One region of the Bacillus sp. S10(2024) genome, then DNA from elsewhere that is predicted to be linked to it. Evidence: riboswitches for the same ligand, from Rfam matches in the RefSeq annotation. Region 1 holds a riboswitch; the other holds the start of a gene.
The links. A riboswitch is a leader RNA that binds a small molecule or an ion and turns the genes downstream of it on or off. The one in region 1 is predicted to bind S-adenosylmethionine.
Positions count from the first base shown of each region.

Region 1 (8,360 bases):
AGCATCGGCTCTTGGATGTTTATTATTAATTTGATTTTTACTCTTATCGTACTGTATATGAATCGAAAGCGTATTACAATTGGGACAATTGTGACGATGGTGCTAATCTCTGTCTTTGTTGATATGATTGGCTCAGTTACAGTTATAATGGATGGCATTCGATCTCTTCCAAAGTATATAACACTCATATGCGGAAATGTATCTGTCGGCGCAGGTATTGGTATCTATGTTTCATCACAGCTTGGGACTGCACCGCAAGAAGCATTTGTATTAACAATCTCGGAAAAAACAAAATGGTCCTTTCAAAAAACTGAAATTTCTCTAGCTTGTTTATTTCTAACTGCTAGTTTCATGCTAAATGGTCCTATCTATTTCGGCACCATTATTCTCTCTTTTACAACTGGCTGGCTCATTCAAACATTTATTCAAGTTGGTACAAAAGCATTACAAAGTTGTCGTACGCAAGAAGCCCATTGAAAGTTATACACTTTCAATGGGCTTTTGTTGTTCATATATAATATGAACTCCTTCATTTACAACTTGAAGCGTTTCTACTACGCAATAGCTGAAAATTGATTGCAGCCATACCCTTATTTCTTCAGCACTTCCTTTTTTCACATAACAAAGTACAGTTGGCCCGGCGCCGCTTAAAGAAACACCATATAAATGTTCATGTTCTAATTCTTGAAGCTTTTGTAATTCAGTTACGAGCTCTTTCCGGTATGGTTCATGAAACATATCCTGTTTCATCATTTCCCCAGCAAGCACCCAGTCCTCCTTACATAGGGCCGCGACAAGTACATTAGCAACGCCGCTGCCACGAATACCGTCCATATACGGTAACGTACTCGGAAGCACATCTCTCGAATGAACTGTTTTTAGTTCATATGAAGGAATGACCGCGACAAGTTCTATATCATAAATAGGTTGAGACAAAAATGAAATATCTTTTCCATCATATGTTCCTATCATAAGGCCGCCATATAAGGCCGCTCCAACATTATCAATATGCCCCTCCATTTCCGTTGCAATCAATAACTTTTCTCTTCTAGATATATGTAATTCGCAAAGCTGATCAGCAAGTTCAATGCCCGCAATAATTGCCGAAGCGCTGCTTCCAAGTCCGCGCGCTAATGGAATATCACTGTCTAGATGAAGATGACAATAGGGAAGCTCCTTACTATAACGGGCAGCTACCATGCGCGCCGTCTGAATGAGTAAATTATTCTCACCTTTTGGAATCCCTTGAAGAATTGTTGTTTTCGCTGTGCATTCCCAGCTAGAGTGTGAACATACATCCACCGTTAAATATTTGCTTACTGCAAGACCAATTGAATCAAAGCCTGGCCCAAGATTTGCTGTACTAGCCGGCACACGAATTGTAAACATAGGAGCCGCCTTCATCGAAGGACAACTCCTTGAATATGCTCAAACACAACCTTCTCATCATTTGGCAGCACAAGCGGTTGAATTTTTTTTGTATCAATCGCAATATTTGGGTCCTTTAAACCGTTTCCTGTTAAAACAGTGACAATGCTGCTTCCTTTTGCTATTTCTCCTGTTTGTACTTGTTTGTAAATTCCGGCAAGCGATGCACAAGAAGCAGGCTCCGCAAAAATCCCTTCATACTTAGCAAGCCATTCATATGCCCTAAGAATTTCTGCATCTGTTACCTCATCAATTTTCCCATTTGAATCATGAGCAGCAGCAACGGCCTTATCCCAACTTGCGGGGTTCCCGATACGTATTGCAGTCGCAACTGTCTCCGGTTCCTCAATTTTATATCCACGCACAATCGCTGCCGATCCTTCTGCTTCAAAGCCGCGCATCTCAGGTAAACCCGTGCCGCGCTTTTCGTTATACTCCTTAAAACCTTTCCAATACGCTGTAATATTCCCTGCATTTCCAACTGGAATGGCTAAAATATCAGGTGCTTTCCTAAGTGCATCACAAATTTCAAATGCTGCTGTTTTTTGTCCTTCAATGCGATATGGGTTCACTGAATTCACAAGTGTAATCGGTGATGAATCGCTAAGCTTTCGTACCATTTGCAAGGCATGATCAAAGTTTCCATCAATACTAATAATTTCAGCTCCGTACATGACTGCCTGCGCTAGCTTGCCATAGGCGATTTTTCCATTTGGAATCATAACAATACAAGATAAACCTGCGCGCGCTGCATAAGCAGCTGCCGATGCAGATGTGTTTCCTGTTGAAGCGCAAATAACCGTTTTGCTGCCAACTTCCTTTGCCTTTGCTACAGCCATAACCATCCCGCGATCTTTAAAAGAACCCGTCGGATTTGCCCCTTCTACTTTCGCATAAACAGAAACACCCCATTTTTCTGAAAGATTTTCTAATAAAATAAGCGGTGTATTTCCTTCTGATAGCGAAAGCGACGGTGTTTGCTCATTAATCGGTAAATATTCTTTATAAGCAGCAAGTAATCCGTTCCACATTAGCGAGCATCTCCTTCAATACGGTAGTTTGCTTTCACACAATCTACTTCTTCATACGTCTCTAGTGTTTCGAGAATGTATGTATAATCTGCAAGGGATGCACGATGTGTAACAATAACGATTTCTGCTGCTCCTTTCTTTTGTAATGGCATTTGAATAATCTTTTCAAAGCTTACGCCTCGTTCAGAGAATAGTGATGTAATTTTCGCAAACACACCTACTTCATCCTTCACATGAAGGCGGAGAAACTTCTTCACATAAATTTCGTCTTCTGCTTTTAATACTTTTTTATATTGCGGCGTTACTGCACTATTTCCTGTTACACCAAGACGTACATTTTTCATAACCGCTACTAAATCAGATACAACTGCTGTTGCTGTTGGCAAACTTCCCGCACCTGGTCCGTAAAACATTGTTTCTCCTACCGCTTCGCCATATACATATACTGCATTATATTCGTTTTGAACGGCGGCAAGCGGGTGTGTATTTGGTAACAATGTTGGTTCTACTGTTACCTCTAATTTTTCACCATCGCGCTTCGCTACACCAATTAACTTAATTGTATAGCCTAGACTCTTACTATACGAAATGTCCTCCTCCGTAATAGATGTAATTCCTTTTACATTCACATCATGAAGTTCTACATTTGTAGAAAATCCAAGTGTTGCTAAGATCGTCATCTTTCGTGCCGCATCTAAACCTTCAACATCTGATGTTGGATCTGTTTCTGCAAATCCAAGCCGCTGCGCTTCATTTAACACGTCGTCATACGCTCTCCCTTCGTCAGACATTTTTGTCAAAATAAAATTCGTTGTTCCGTTCACAATACCCATCATTTTCGTAATCCGATCAGAAGAAAGACCTTCTACAATGCTTCGTAGAATCGGAATACCACCTGCTACACTCGCTTCATAAAACAAATCCGCTTGATTTTCCTTTGCTACAGTAAGAAGTTCTGCACCGTGAAGTGCCATTAAATCTTTATTCGCTGTGACAACATGCTTACCGTTTTGGAGCGATTGTAAAATATATGCTTTTGCCTCTTCTATACCGCCCATCACTTCAATCACAACATCAACATCTGGATTATTTATAATTTCATCTGGATTCCTCGTTAATAATGTAGGGGTTACTTGGACCTCTCGTTCTTTTTCTAAGTTTTGTACTAATACTTTTGCTACTTTGATAGGACAACCGATTTGGTGTGCTAAACGATCTTGATGATCTTCAATAATGCGCACGACACCGCTTCCTACAGTTCCAAGACCTAATAGGCCAACTTGAATTTCGTTCATAGTACTGTCCACCCCTTTAAAAATTGTATTTAGGTGCCATTATATAAGGTCAGATCATAAAAAACAATATATTTAGAACATTCTGAATAATAAAGATCGTTCTTTACAAAGAAAACGTTACCACGTGTTATGCTCAACTTCCTTTACAAAATATAAGGAGTTTCCTGATACACATAGTAATTCAACCAATTTGAGAATAGTAAATTTCCATGACTACGCCACCTTACTACTGGATTTTCCAAAGGATTGTCATGCTTAAAATAATTTTTGGGAATAGCAATATCCAATCCTCTTTGCTGATCGCGCTCATATTCTTGCTTTAATGTCTCACAGCTGTATTCACTATGACCAAGAACAAAAATATGCTTTCCATCTTTATTTATAACGAGATGAACACCGGCTTCTTCAGATGTCGCTAACACATCAAGCTCCTGTACGCGTTGAATATCAGATGCCCGTACTTCTGTATGACGAGAATGCGGTGCAAAAAAGCTTTCATCAAAACCGCGTAATAGTTTCACATGCTCCTGCTGCACTTCATGTTCAAATACCCCAAACATCTTTTGTTCTAGCGGATATTTCGGAACGTTGTAGTGATAATACAATCCTGCCTGCGCCCCCCAGCAAATATGAAGCGTTGATGTGACATGTGCATTCGAATACTCCATAATTTGTTTCAATTCATCCCAATAATCTACTTCTTCGAAAGGAAGTGTTTCAACCGGAGCACCAGTAATGATAAGTCCGTCAAATTTTTCTCCTTCAATATCACGAAATGTTTTATAAAAGCTTGTTAAATGCTCCTGCGTTACATTTTTTGCTGTATGGGACTCCATATGAAGTAAGTGGATATCGAGTTGAAGCGGTGTATTCCCAATTAAACGAAGCAACTGCGTTTCTGTTTCTTGTTTTGTTGGCATTAAGTTTAAAATAGCAATCTTCAAAGCACGAATATCTTGCGTTTCTGCTCGTTCTTTCGTCATCACAAAAATATTTTCATTTTGCAATACTTTACGAGCTGGTAAATCTTTAGCAATGATGATCGGCATACTGTTTTCCTCCAGAAAGTGCTGCCCCTAAATCAGCAATAATATCCGCCGCATCTTCAATACCAACTGATAACCGAATTAAATCAGGTGTTACACCTGCCAAACATTGCTGCTCTTCTGTAAGCTGACGATGCGTTGTGCTTGCAGGATGAATGACACAAGTTCTTGCATCTGCAACATGCGTCACCAATGTGGCAAGCTTCACATTTCCAATAAACTGTTTAGCAGGTTCAAGGCCGCCCTTTATTCCAAATGTTAAAACACCGCTCGCACCTTTCGGTAAATATTTTTGCGCCAATGCATAATTTTCATTACTTTGAAGTCCAGGATAATTGACCCACTCAACGCATTCATGCTGCGATAACCACTGTGCAACGGCTAGTGCATTTTGGCTATGACGCTCCATGCGAAGATGCAATGTCTCTAAGCCAATATTGCTCATGTACGCATTGAATGGGCTCATACAATTTCCATAGTCTCTTAATAACTGTACACGAGCTTTCACAATATATGCCGCTTGCCCAAACTTGTTCACATAACTCACACCATGATAGCTTGGATCTGATTCAACAAATTCAGGGAATTTACTCCAATCGAAATTCCCTCCATCAATAACAATGCCGCCTAGTGAGCTTGCATGACCATCGATATATTTCGTTGTAGAATGAACAACAATGTTTGCACCATGTTCAAATGCATGACATAAATACGGTGTCGCTAATGTATTATCCACAATAAACGGTACTCCAAGCTCTTTTGCCGCATCAGAAAACTCTTTAAAATTCAGTACATTCATCGCTGGATTCCCAAGCGATTCCGCATATACAAGCTTTGTTTTCTCATTTGCGAGAGCAACAATTTCATCAGCAGATAAGTTTGGATTAAAGAACGTGACCTCAATCCCAAGCTTTTTAAGACTAACTGCAAATAAATTAAATGTACCGCCGTATACTGTTGATGAGCAGAGCAAGTGATCACCACTGCCACAAATATTTAATATTGCTAGCATAATTGCAGCTTGCCCTGATGCCGTTGCAACCGCACCAACGCCGCCTTCTAACTCTGTGAGCTTTTGCTCAAAGGCCGCAAGCGTCGGATTTCCAATACGCGTATAAATATATCCTTCCGCTTCCAAATTAAAGAGGGCCGCTAAATCATCAGAAGTATCATATTTGTACGTCGTGCTTTGATAAAGCGGCAAAACACGCGGCTCACCATTTTTTGGCGTATAGCCACCTTGCACACAAATCGTTCCTTTTCCCCATGATTCTTCCATTTCTCAATCTCCTTTCTTTTATAAAAAATAAAAAACTGCTCCTTTCCTTAATAAGAAAGAAGCAGTTTAGATAAACGCTCGCCATGTAGCCTTTCTTATCTTTCAGGAAATACCTGCAGGATTTAGCACAATTCCGATTTACGGCTGTTGCCAAGGTTTCATAGGGCCCGTTCCCTCCACCTATTCTTGATAAGACATATGCAATTACCGATGATTTTATAGAAATTATTTCCTTATGTCAACTTTTTTTCTGAATGTTCTTAAAATATTCCATTAATTCCCCCATCATTTCCACCACCAGACTTTACCGAGTAAAGAATATTCTGTAAAATTCAAGGTATGAATGACAAATCATTCACAAACCAATAGGAGGCGATACATACATGAAAGTCGGGGAAATGTTAACTTTTGAAAAATCATTTACGAGAGAAGATGTAGAGCTATTTAGTAAAATTTCTGGTGATGCCGGTGAACACCATGTCGTTCCAGATGAACATGGACGCGTAATGGTACAAGGATTACTAGTTGCAACATTACCTACGAAAATTGGCGGCGATTTAAATTTTATCGCAAGAGATGCGGAATTTACTTTCTTACGTCCAGTCTTTACCGGAGATACCGTTCGATGTGAAGTCACACTTACTCATCACGAAGAACAAGCAGATCGAGTAATTGCCGTTTCAAAGGCAGAATGCTTTAATCAAAACGGTAAAAAAGTGTTGGAAGGATCTTTTCAAGGAATTATTCGTCAATAATTAAAGTAAAACTTCCATCAGTGGGGGATGCTTCATCCCTCACTGATAGAAAACCTGCCCCGCTTATTTTTTTACTTCTCTCTAAACCGTGAAATGAGATTTTACCACCTACCACTTTCCAGAGACACAAATAACATATATACATGAATTTATTATATGAATAGAATGAAATAGGGCTTTAAATTTGAAAAAATACAGGAAATGTTCTATTTTAAGATAAAAAATACATTTTAAAAACCTTACTTACTATGTAAAATGAAAGAGTTATATTTTATTCATTATGGTAACCCTGAAAATACTATTTGCAACAATGTTATACCTTATATAAATGTTTCTACATCACTTATTATAAAGTGATCTTTTTTCTTTATAGGGATACTTTCAAAACTTAAGTTGATTGGTATATCACTGTGCCCCCTACACATTTTTCATATGAATTTCAAATAAAATTCATATAAACCCTTTAATATTAAACACTATAGGTAATTCTCTATCTTTTGTATCAATTCTCTTCAATAAGTTCTTTATAAAAATGGAAAAAGAACTGTTATAACATTTATAAGTATAATTATTTTCGTATCAAAATCCCGAATTTTTTCATAACAGAATATAACATAAAGGAGGCATAAAAAATGGAAATTAGGAGAGGCATGCATTCTTTACTTATCATGTACGGTATGTTTCTAGGTGCTATAGTTGGTGCTACAGTCTGGTTATTTTTAGTTACCACAAATGCTGGAATTCATTTTATTTGGGGATATTTACCTAAGGAATTTTCATTACCACCTTATTACACAATTTGTGTAACAGTGCTTGGCGGTGTTCTTGTCGGACTGTCACAAAAGTACTTCGGTACATGCCCGCGTTTAATGCCAGAGGTAATGGGTGAATATAAGAAAACAGGTAGGATTGAGTACCGTTTTGTGCTTCAATCTACGTTAACAGCTATTATTGTTTTAATATTTGGTGCAAGTTTAGGACCGGAAGCAGCACTTGTTGGAATTATCGGTGGACTTTGTACGTGGGTTGGCGATCGTTTTCATTTTACTTTAAAAGGAATGAAGGGACTAACTGAAATTGGAATTGGCGCTACTTTAAGTGTTATTTTTAATGCACCATTATTCGGTTATTTAGCTCCAAGTGAAAATGAGAATAAACCAATTGACGAAATTTCCAAAGGAAAAAAGACTATTGTATATCTCGCTACTACTTTTGCTGGTTTTTCTGTTTATTTATTACTTAGTAAGTTTGATAATCGAGGATCTTTTATTGTTGATTTTGGGAAAGGGTCTTTTTCATTACATGAATGGCTTGCCTTTTTACCTCTGATTTGTATAGGAGCTGGTGTCGGCTATTTTTATTTCAAGGTAGAATATATATTGGAAAAAATAGTCCATCCTTTTCAAGAATATAAAGTTACATTAGGAGTTATAGGTGGCATTCTTTTAGGGATTGCAGGAACTTTACTACCCTATACAATGTTTTCAGGAGAACATCAATTAAAAGACTTAGTCCATGAGTGGACA
Region 1 is NZ_JBFLUR010000002.1:3,611,722-3,620,081, reverse strand. Features, by position in the region: gene AB1280_RS18450 (YczE/YyaS/YitT family protein) at 1-477, shown strand, start outside; gene thrB (homoserine kinase) at 481-1,404, opposite strand; gene thrC (threonine synthase) at 1,401-2,459, opposite strand; gene AB1280_RS18435 (homoserine dehydrogenase) at 2,459-3,754, opposite strand; gene metA (homoserine O-acetyltransferase MetA) at 3,898-4,803, opposite strand; gene AB1280_RS18425 (bifunctional O-acetylhomoserine aminocarboxypropyltransferase/cysteine synthase) at 4,784-6,079, opposite strand; SAM riboswitch class I at 6,172-6,275, opposite strand; gene AB1280_RS18420 (enoyl-CoA hydratase) at 6,463-6,834, shown strand; gene AB1280_RS18415 (chloride channel protein) at 7,467-8,360, shown strand, end outside.

Region 2 (8,360 bases), 1.5 Mb from region 1:
TTGTACTCGCCGCCGCCGGAGCAGCGGTAGGACTTGGGGCGATTTGGAAATTCCCGTATGTTGCCGGAAATAGTGGAGGAGGAGCCTTTTTTATTGTCTTTTTATTCATGACAATATTTATTGGTATACCACTTTTAGTGGCGGAATTTGTGATCGGTCGCAGTACGCAAAAAGAAGCAGTAACAGCTTATAAAATATTAGTGCCAAATAGTAAACTATATCCATGGATTGGTCGTATGGGAGTAGTGACATGTTTTAGCGTTTTATCATTTTATAGCGTTGTGGGAGGATGGATTTTACTTTATTTATTTTATAGTGTAACAGGTGGATTATGGGGAAATGGTGCTGATTACGCAAAATTGTTTGGAGAAACAATTTCCAATCCAATCAGTGCCATTGGAGCACAATTTATTTTTATGCTTTGTACCATTTTTATCGTAAGTAAAGGTGTAGAAAAAGGAATTGAAAAAGCTAGTAAATATATGATGCCGCTATTATTTGTTCTGTTCCTTGCTATTATTGTTCGTTCTCTTACGTTGGACGGGGCGTGGAAAGGTGTCGAATTTTTCTTAAAACCTGATTTTTCAAAGCTAACAGCGAAAACAATTTTATATGCGATGGGGCAATCGTTCTTTTCACTTACGGTTGGAGCTTCGGTTATGGTCACATATAGCTCTTATTTAAAAAAAGAAGAACATTTAGCAAAATCAGCAACGTCAATTACAAGTTTAACAGTGTTTGTTACTGTACTTGCAGGACTAGCAATTTTCCCGGCGATTTTTGCGTTAGGCGTTAGTCCGACAGAAGGACCTGGATTATTATTTATCGTTCTTCCCGCTGTATTTGGAGAAATTCCTTTCGGGCATTTTTTCTTTACTTTATTCTTAATTCTGTTTTTCTTTGCAACAATCACCTCGGCAATTTCTATGCTGGAAATTGTTGTTGCTTCTGTAACGAAAGAGGATGAAAAGAGGCGTCCATCTGCATCGCTCTTAATTGGATTATTCATTTTCATAGTTGGAATTCCGGCAGCATTATCATTTGGAATTATGAGTGATGTGAAGATATTCGGAAAGACATTTTTTGATTTCGTGGACTTTATGGTGAGCAACATACTACTTCCACTTGGTGTGTTAGCAATTTCGCTTTTTGTACCAAATAAAATGAAGAAAGAGTTGTTGATGCAAGAATTAGAAGTTACAGAAACAAGAGGGAGAATGTTATTTAATGTATGGTTTTTCTTGCTTCGTTACGTTATTCCGATTACGGTTCTTCTTGTCTTTTTAAACGTTCTTGGTGTACTTTAGTTAATAAAAAACGGAGAATATTCTCCGTTTTTTATCCCGCATTAACGGGCAGTAAAGGATGTGGAAGCACGGGGAAGAAAACTGCCTGTAAAAGCCCGATTGGGTAGGCTTTCCATCAGTGAGAAAAGCGTCACTGATGGAAGTTTCACTTTATAATGATGTAGAAGTTTGTAATAGACGAGTATATGTTTTAAAAGCTACAGTGGCTGCGATGAAGGAACCGATAAAAAAGATACCAGATCCAACTAATGAAAATATTCGGCCTATAAATGTCTCTTTGGCTTCTTGTAATACTGCAACTGCCTGTGATTCTTGAACCATGTGTGGACCTCCTCAAAAAGCTTTTATGTTATTGTATGTGTAATGCCTAGAAGGTGTTCAATATCGAAAAATAATAAGAAGTATATATAGAATGGTCTGCTTATTTTACATAAATAAAAAAACTTGGCAATTGCCAAGTTTTTTTCATTACAGCCCAATATAAGGTGATGGGTCAACAGCATTTGATTTTGCTTGATTCCATTCACCGATATGAAGTTCGAAATGTAAATGCTGTCCATAAGACTGCCCAGTATTACCCATAAATCCAAGTTGTTGTCCTTGTTTCACTGTTTGTCCAACAGAAACAGAACGGCTACTCATATGAGCGTAAACAGTTGTATAAGTTTTTCCGTTCATACGATGTGATAAATACACAACATTTCCATAACTAGAAGATAAATCAGAACGAATTACGACACCGTCAGCAGCAGCTATAATTGGTACTGTTCCTGATGCGGCAATATCAATTCCTTTATGATTGTCAATGTCGCGTACACCAAATCCTGAAGTTTTCGAACCTGCTGCTGGTTTAATGAAACCGCCAGTACTTTCTCCTTGAGACGCAGGGGCAGTTTGAGATGAAGGAGCAGTTTGTTGCTGTTGTCCTTCATCCTTTTTCGCTTCAGTTGCTTTTTTAGCGTCTTCAGCTCGCTTTTCTTCTTCAATTGCATTTTGGACAGCTTTCCGCTGATTTTCTAAAATACCTTTTGATTCTTCTAAGCTTTCCATCTCAGAATCTATTTTTGAAACTTTTGCATGTAAGTCAGCAATTAGTGTTTGTTGCTGTTGTTGATTTGCTTGAAGCTCTTGCTGTTGCTTCTGTAACGTTTGTTCTGCTTCTTTTAGTTGTTGTTCTTTTTTCTCAACCGCTTCTTTTTCTTTTTTAACGGTATCCTGGTCATGTGTTTGTTGTTTTACGATCTCTGTATCACTATTTAAAATTAAACTAACAGAATACACATTTTCTAAAAGTTCTGCGATATTATTCGTATTAATTAATACCTCAGTAATTAAATTTGTACGGGGTTTTTCTTGCATAGATTGTAATCTTTGTTTAATTAATTCTTGGCGCGAATTGATTTGCTTTTGTAATTCTTCAATATGCTTTTTTTTCTCTGTGATACTTGCTTGTGTTTTTTCAATTTCCGTTTTTGTTGCTTTTAAATCTGCCTCATTTTTATTAATAGAAGCAGTTAATTCATCGATTTTTTTCTGTAAATCTTGAATCTCTTTTTCTATTTTTTGTTTTTCTTCTACTTTCATATGTAATTCTTGTTGCTTACCGTCTAGTTGTGATTGAATATTAGATAATTTATCTTGACTCGTCTCCGCATACACTGGTGAAAGCACGGGAGAAACGAGAATAGTACCGGCTGTCAATAAACTAAACGCTGTTATTTTTTTGTTCATCTGCCTATCTCCTTTCCCTATGTTCTATATAATCATACAAAATAGAAAAATGTCTATTGTTGTAATGATAATGTAAAAAAACATTTAAGGAATTGTTATTAAATGGCGAAAATTAGAAGAATTTTATCTCTTAATTGTTCGCTTCTATGACATGAATTATTTTATCATGGTAAACGGATGCACTGCAAGAAATAATCAATAAGGAATCGTTCTCATGTGAGGTTTCCTAACATTATTTTATTCTTGTCAACAAAAATATTTGCATACTGGTAAACTTATTTAGTTGTCAGATTTCTATTTTTGTCTTATCATTTTAGGAGGGGAAGAAAGTATTGAATAGTCGAACAATATTTAATACTTCTATTTTCATATTTTATAGAAAAATAGAATTATGAAAATGAAAAACATCTAAGAAGGGGGTTGCAGCAAGTATGAAAAGAATTGGACTTGCATGGCAAATTTTAATAGGTCTTGCTCTCGGTATTTTGGTAGGAGCAATCTTTTATGGGAATCCAGAGGTTGCAAAGTTTCTACAACCGATTGGTGATATTTTTATTCGTTTAATTAAAATGATTGTTGTACCAATTGTAGTAGCAAGTATTGTTGTTGGTGTTGCCGGCGTTGGAGATGTGAAAAAGCTTGGACGTTTAGGTGGAAAAACAATTATTTATTTTGAGATTATTACAACGATTGCGATTGTTGTTGGTTTATTAGTAGCAAACATATTCCAGCCAGGAAAAGGCGTGGATATGTCAAACTTACAGAAATCAGATATTTCTAAGTATACAGCTACAACAGAGCAAGTACAGAGTCATTCATTTGCAGATACGTTCGTAAATATCGTTCCAACGAATATTATGGACTCGTTAGCAAAAGGTGATATGCTTGCAATTATTTTCTTCTCTGTATTATTTGGTTTAGGGGTAGCGGCAATTGGAGAAAGAGGAAGACCAGTTCTGAATTTCTTCCAAGGTGTGGCCGATGCAATGTTTTATGTAACAAACCAAGTAATGAAGTTTGCGCCGTTTGGTGTGTTTGCGTTAATTGGCGTAACGGTTTCTAAGTTTGGTGTAGCGTCATTAGTTCCATTAGGTAAATTAGTTATTGTAGTTTATGGATCAATGATTTTCTTTGTTGTTGTTGTATTAGGTCTTACGGCAAAGTTATTTGGAATTAATATTTTCCAATTCTTTAAGATTTTAAAAGACGAGCTTATTTTAGCATATTCTACAGCAAGCTCAGAGACGGTTCTACCAAAGATTATGGAAAAGATGGAGCGTTTCGGATGCCCGAAAGCAATCACATCTTTCGTTATTCCAACTGGTTATTCATTTAACTTAGATGGTTCAACGTTATATCAAGCAATTGCAGCGATTTTCTTAGCGCAAATGTATGGTATTGATTTATCGATTACACAACAGGTTACATTACTTCTTGTCTTAATGGTTACTTCAAAAGGGATTGCTGGTGTACCGGGCGTATCATTCGTTGTATTATTAGCAACGCTTCATACAGTAGGTATTCCATCTGAAGGTTTAGCGTTTATCGCTGGTATTGACCGTATTTTAGATATGGCACGTACTGCAGTAAACGTAGTAGGTAACTCATTAGCTGCAGTTGTTATGTCTAAATGGGAAGGACAGTATGACGCAGAAAAAGGACAAGCTTATTTGAAAGAGATTTCAGAGAAGCAAGTAGCTTAAATGATAGAAGGGCCTTCACGGTGCACGTGAAGGTCTTTTTTCTATATACATACGAATTAAGGAGCGTTCAAGTCCGTTTCTGCCACGTGTAATAATTAAAGTAAAGAGAGAATGCAAGTGCAGATCATGTTTTGTTTTACGTAGCAGCGACTTATATGAAAAAAATTTAAATGAATTTCTATATGGAATAAGGAGTAATGAGGATGAAACGTAAATATGGAGATGGCTCATCATGGAAACGGCTAATTGATAAAACGTATGCGGTAAAAGATGTACAGGACGGTATGTTAGGTATATTACTTATAAAGCAAGTGAGAGAGCCTAGTTATAAACAGTATAATAATCGGAAGATTTGTATTGCGCAAAATGGTTATACTTGGATCCAATATTTCATAAATGGAAAAAATTTTGCCATTACAGCGATGCTGAATGAGAAAAAAGAGCTTGTTCAATATTATATTGATGTTGCAAAAGAGTATAAAATGGATGAAAGAGGACTGCCTTATTTCGATGATTTATATTTAGATGTTGTCATGTTAGCAAATGAGAAAATGTATTTATTAGATGAAGATGAGTTAGAAAAAGCATATATGGACGGAGACATTTCAAAAGAGGAGTATAATTTAGCTTGGAATACAGCAAAGTGGATTATGAAAAAAATTGAAGAAAAAGAATTTTTATGGTTTTCGATTTTAGAAACAGAAATTCAAAAAATAAAAGATTGTTGCTGATATTTGTTACTTTATTTTCTGTTTCTATAATATCAAAAAAATACCAACTATTTTGATAGAAATAATATTTGACATTTTCTCCTGCAACGATTAAAGTAGAAAAAGATTGATTTACACAAAAATATAATATGAAACCTTCTTATCAAGAGAGGCGGAGGGACTGGCCCTAAGATGCCTCGGCAGCGGACTCATAATAGAGTGCTGTGCCAAATCCAGCAAGCGGTATGCTTGATAGATGAGAAGAGTGTTTCTTATATGATATATAAGACCTCTTCTCTTCAGAAGAGGTCTTTTTCGCTCTTGTGAAGGATAGGTTTAGAAATAGGAGAGGGTATAACTTTGGAACAAACAAAAGGAAATGCATTGGCATTATTACCACTTGGCATATTTTTAGCATTATTTATTGGTTCTGGTGTAATTACAGGGGATTTTTATAAATTACCAATTTTGGTTGCTATTTTAATTGCAGTTGCGGCTGCATTAGTAATGAACAGGAAAGAAAACTTTACTACAAAGGTTGAACGCTTTGCTAAAGGGGCTGGAAATCCAGATATCATGATTATGGTATTGATCTTTGTGTTAGCAGGTGCATTTTCTGAAACTGCAAAAGGTATGGGCGCTGTTGAAGCAACGGTAAACTTAGCTCTTTCTATTTTGCCACCAGGTTTCTTAATTGCTGGACTGTTTATTATTGGTGCATTTATTTCATTAGCAATGGGAACATCAATGGGCACGATTGCAGCATTAGGGCCAATTGCAGTAGGGATTAGTGGACACACGGATATTTCTATGGCGCTTGCTATGGCAACAGTTGTTGGTGGTGCAATGTTTGGCGACAATTTATCTTTTATTTCAGATACGACAATTGCAGCTGTACGTACACAAGGAACGGAAATGAAAGATAAATTTAAAACAAATTTCTTAATTGTATTACCAGCTGCTATTGTTACGAGTGTACTGTTAGTCGTTCTTACGTTAGGCACTCATACAAATATGACAGCACATGCGTTTAATTGGGTGAAAATTTTACCGTATGCAGGGGTGTTAATTACAGCGCTGCTTGGATGTAACGTACTAGTTGTATTATCAGGAGGAACAGTGTTAGCTGGTATTATTGGCATGGTAGATGGAAGCTACACATTAGCAAGTTTCTTTAAAAGTGTCACAGTAGGAATTAATGGTATGATGGAAATGGTATTATTAGCGATTTTAATCGGTGGAATGGTTGGAATTATTCAATATAACGGCGGCATTCATTATTTAATGAATGTGCTAACACGTAATATTCGTTCAAAAAAAGGTGCAGAATTCGGAATTGCTGGTCTTGTAAGTATGACAAATATGTGCACAGCAAATAATACAATTTCTATTATTTTTACAGGTCCACTAGCAAAGAATGTTGCAGATCAATATAATATTGATCCGAAAAAATCGGCGAGCTTGTTAGATTTATTCTCTTGTAGTGTGCAAGGATTAATCCCATACGGTGCACAAATGTTAACGGCGGCAGGATTTGCTTCACTTTCACCAATTGAATTATTACCATACTCATTTTATCCAATGTTAGTTGCTGTCTGCGGTATTATCTCAATTGTCATTAATTTTCCGCGTCTTTCGCCTGAGAAAAAGGAATATCAAAAAATAGCATAATAATCAGAAGAGGATGTCTTATAGTAGGCATCCTCTTTTGGTTTAGATATAACGACTGATTTCATCTTACTTTAAAAATAGGTCTGATAATAAATAGGACTTAAGTCTGAGAGAAAAACGGTTCTTAAGCTCGTTATAGAAAAATGAAAAGATAGGTAAGATAAGAGTATCAAAACGAAGGGAGGCAAGCACAAGATGAAACAATTTTTAGCGTTTATGGCAGCCGGTATTTTGGCTTTAATTGCTCTTGGAAGTCTTGCTGGTATTGTAGGATTAGCGATTGGAGCAGGGATTGTGTATTGGAGCTATAAATCATTTGTGCGAGCACAATCATTTTTTGGAAAACTAGCTTGGGGTATTGTCGGTTTAATCGGCTTGTCAATTGCCCTGTCCCATTCCCCAGCATTAATCGGTATTGTGGCATTAGTCGTTCTATATTATGGATACCGTGAATGGAAAAAAGAGAAACATGTAGTAGATGCTGCTTCAGATAGCTCGGAGCCGTATAACAATTTTGAAGATGAGTGGAACAAATTAATGAAAAATAACTAATATGAAATAAAAAATAATAGAGTAGAAGAGAGGAAGATTAAAAATGAAACAATCATTATTCGGACGTGTACGAGATGCAGTACTTGCAGATTTTCATAATGTATTAGACGAGAAAGAAAGAAAAAATCCAATTGCGATGTTAAATCAATATTTACGTAATAGTGAGCGCGAGGTAACAAAAATTGAAAAATTAATTGAGCGTCACAAAACATTAAAATCTAATTTTGCTCATGAGCTTGAAGGGGCGCGTTATTTCGTAAACAAGAGATCCAAACAAGCTGTAATTGCAAGGGAAGCAGGAGAAATGCAACTACATGAACGTGCATTAGAAGAAGTAGCATACTACGAAGGGCAAGTTGCTCGCTTAGAAAAAATGTATGAAGGGGTTGTAGAACAAATAGATGAGCTAGAACGTCGTCTATCTGAAATGAAAAATAAATTAAAAGAAATGAATGCAAAACGTATGGAATTAATGGCACGTGAAAATATGGCACATGCAAACCGCCGTATGAATACGGCTCTTCATAAGATGGATGAAAATAATCCATTTTTACGCTTCGAAGAAATTGAAAATCACATTCGTGATTTAGAGCTTCGCATAAATGAAGGTTATGAACGTGACACATTTGATATGAAAATTGCAAAGCTTGAACGCGAAATGAAAGGAAAAAAAGAAGTATCTTTAG
Region 2 is NZ_JBFLUR010000002.1:2,077,579-2,085,938, reverse strand. Features, by position in the region: gene AB1280_RS10715 (sodium-dependent transporter) at 1-1,307, shown strand, start outside; gene AB1280_RS10710 (hypothetical protein) at 1,458-1,628, opposite strand; gene AB1280_RS10705 (murein hydrolase activator EnvC family protein) at 1,776-3,038, opposite strand; gene gltP (glutamate/aspartate:proton symporter GltP) at 3,470-4,741, shown strand; gene AB1280_RS10695 (DUF402 domain-containing protein) at 4,945-5,472, shown strand; SAM riboswitch class I at 5,609-5,714, shown strand; gene AB1280_RS10690 (Na+/H+ antiporter NhaC family protein) at 5,812-7,122, shown strand; gene AB1280_RS10685 (flagellar basal body rod protein) at 7,318-7,674, shown strand; gene AB1280_RS10680 (PspA/IM30 family protein) at 7,718-8,360, shown strand, end outside.
Region 2: it holds a riboswitch for S-adenosylmethionine, as region 1 does, so the genes downstream of both, AB1280_RS10690 (Na+/H+ antiporter NhaC family protein) here and AB1280_RS18425 (bifunctional O-acetylhomoserine aminocarboxypropyltransferase/cysteine synthase) in region 1, are expected to answer to the same signal.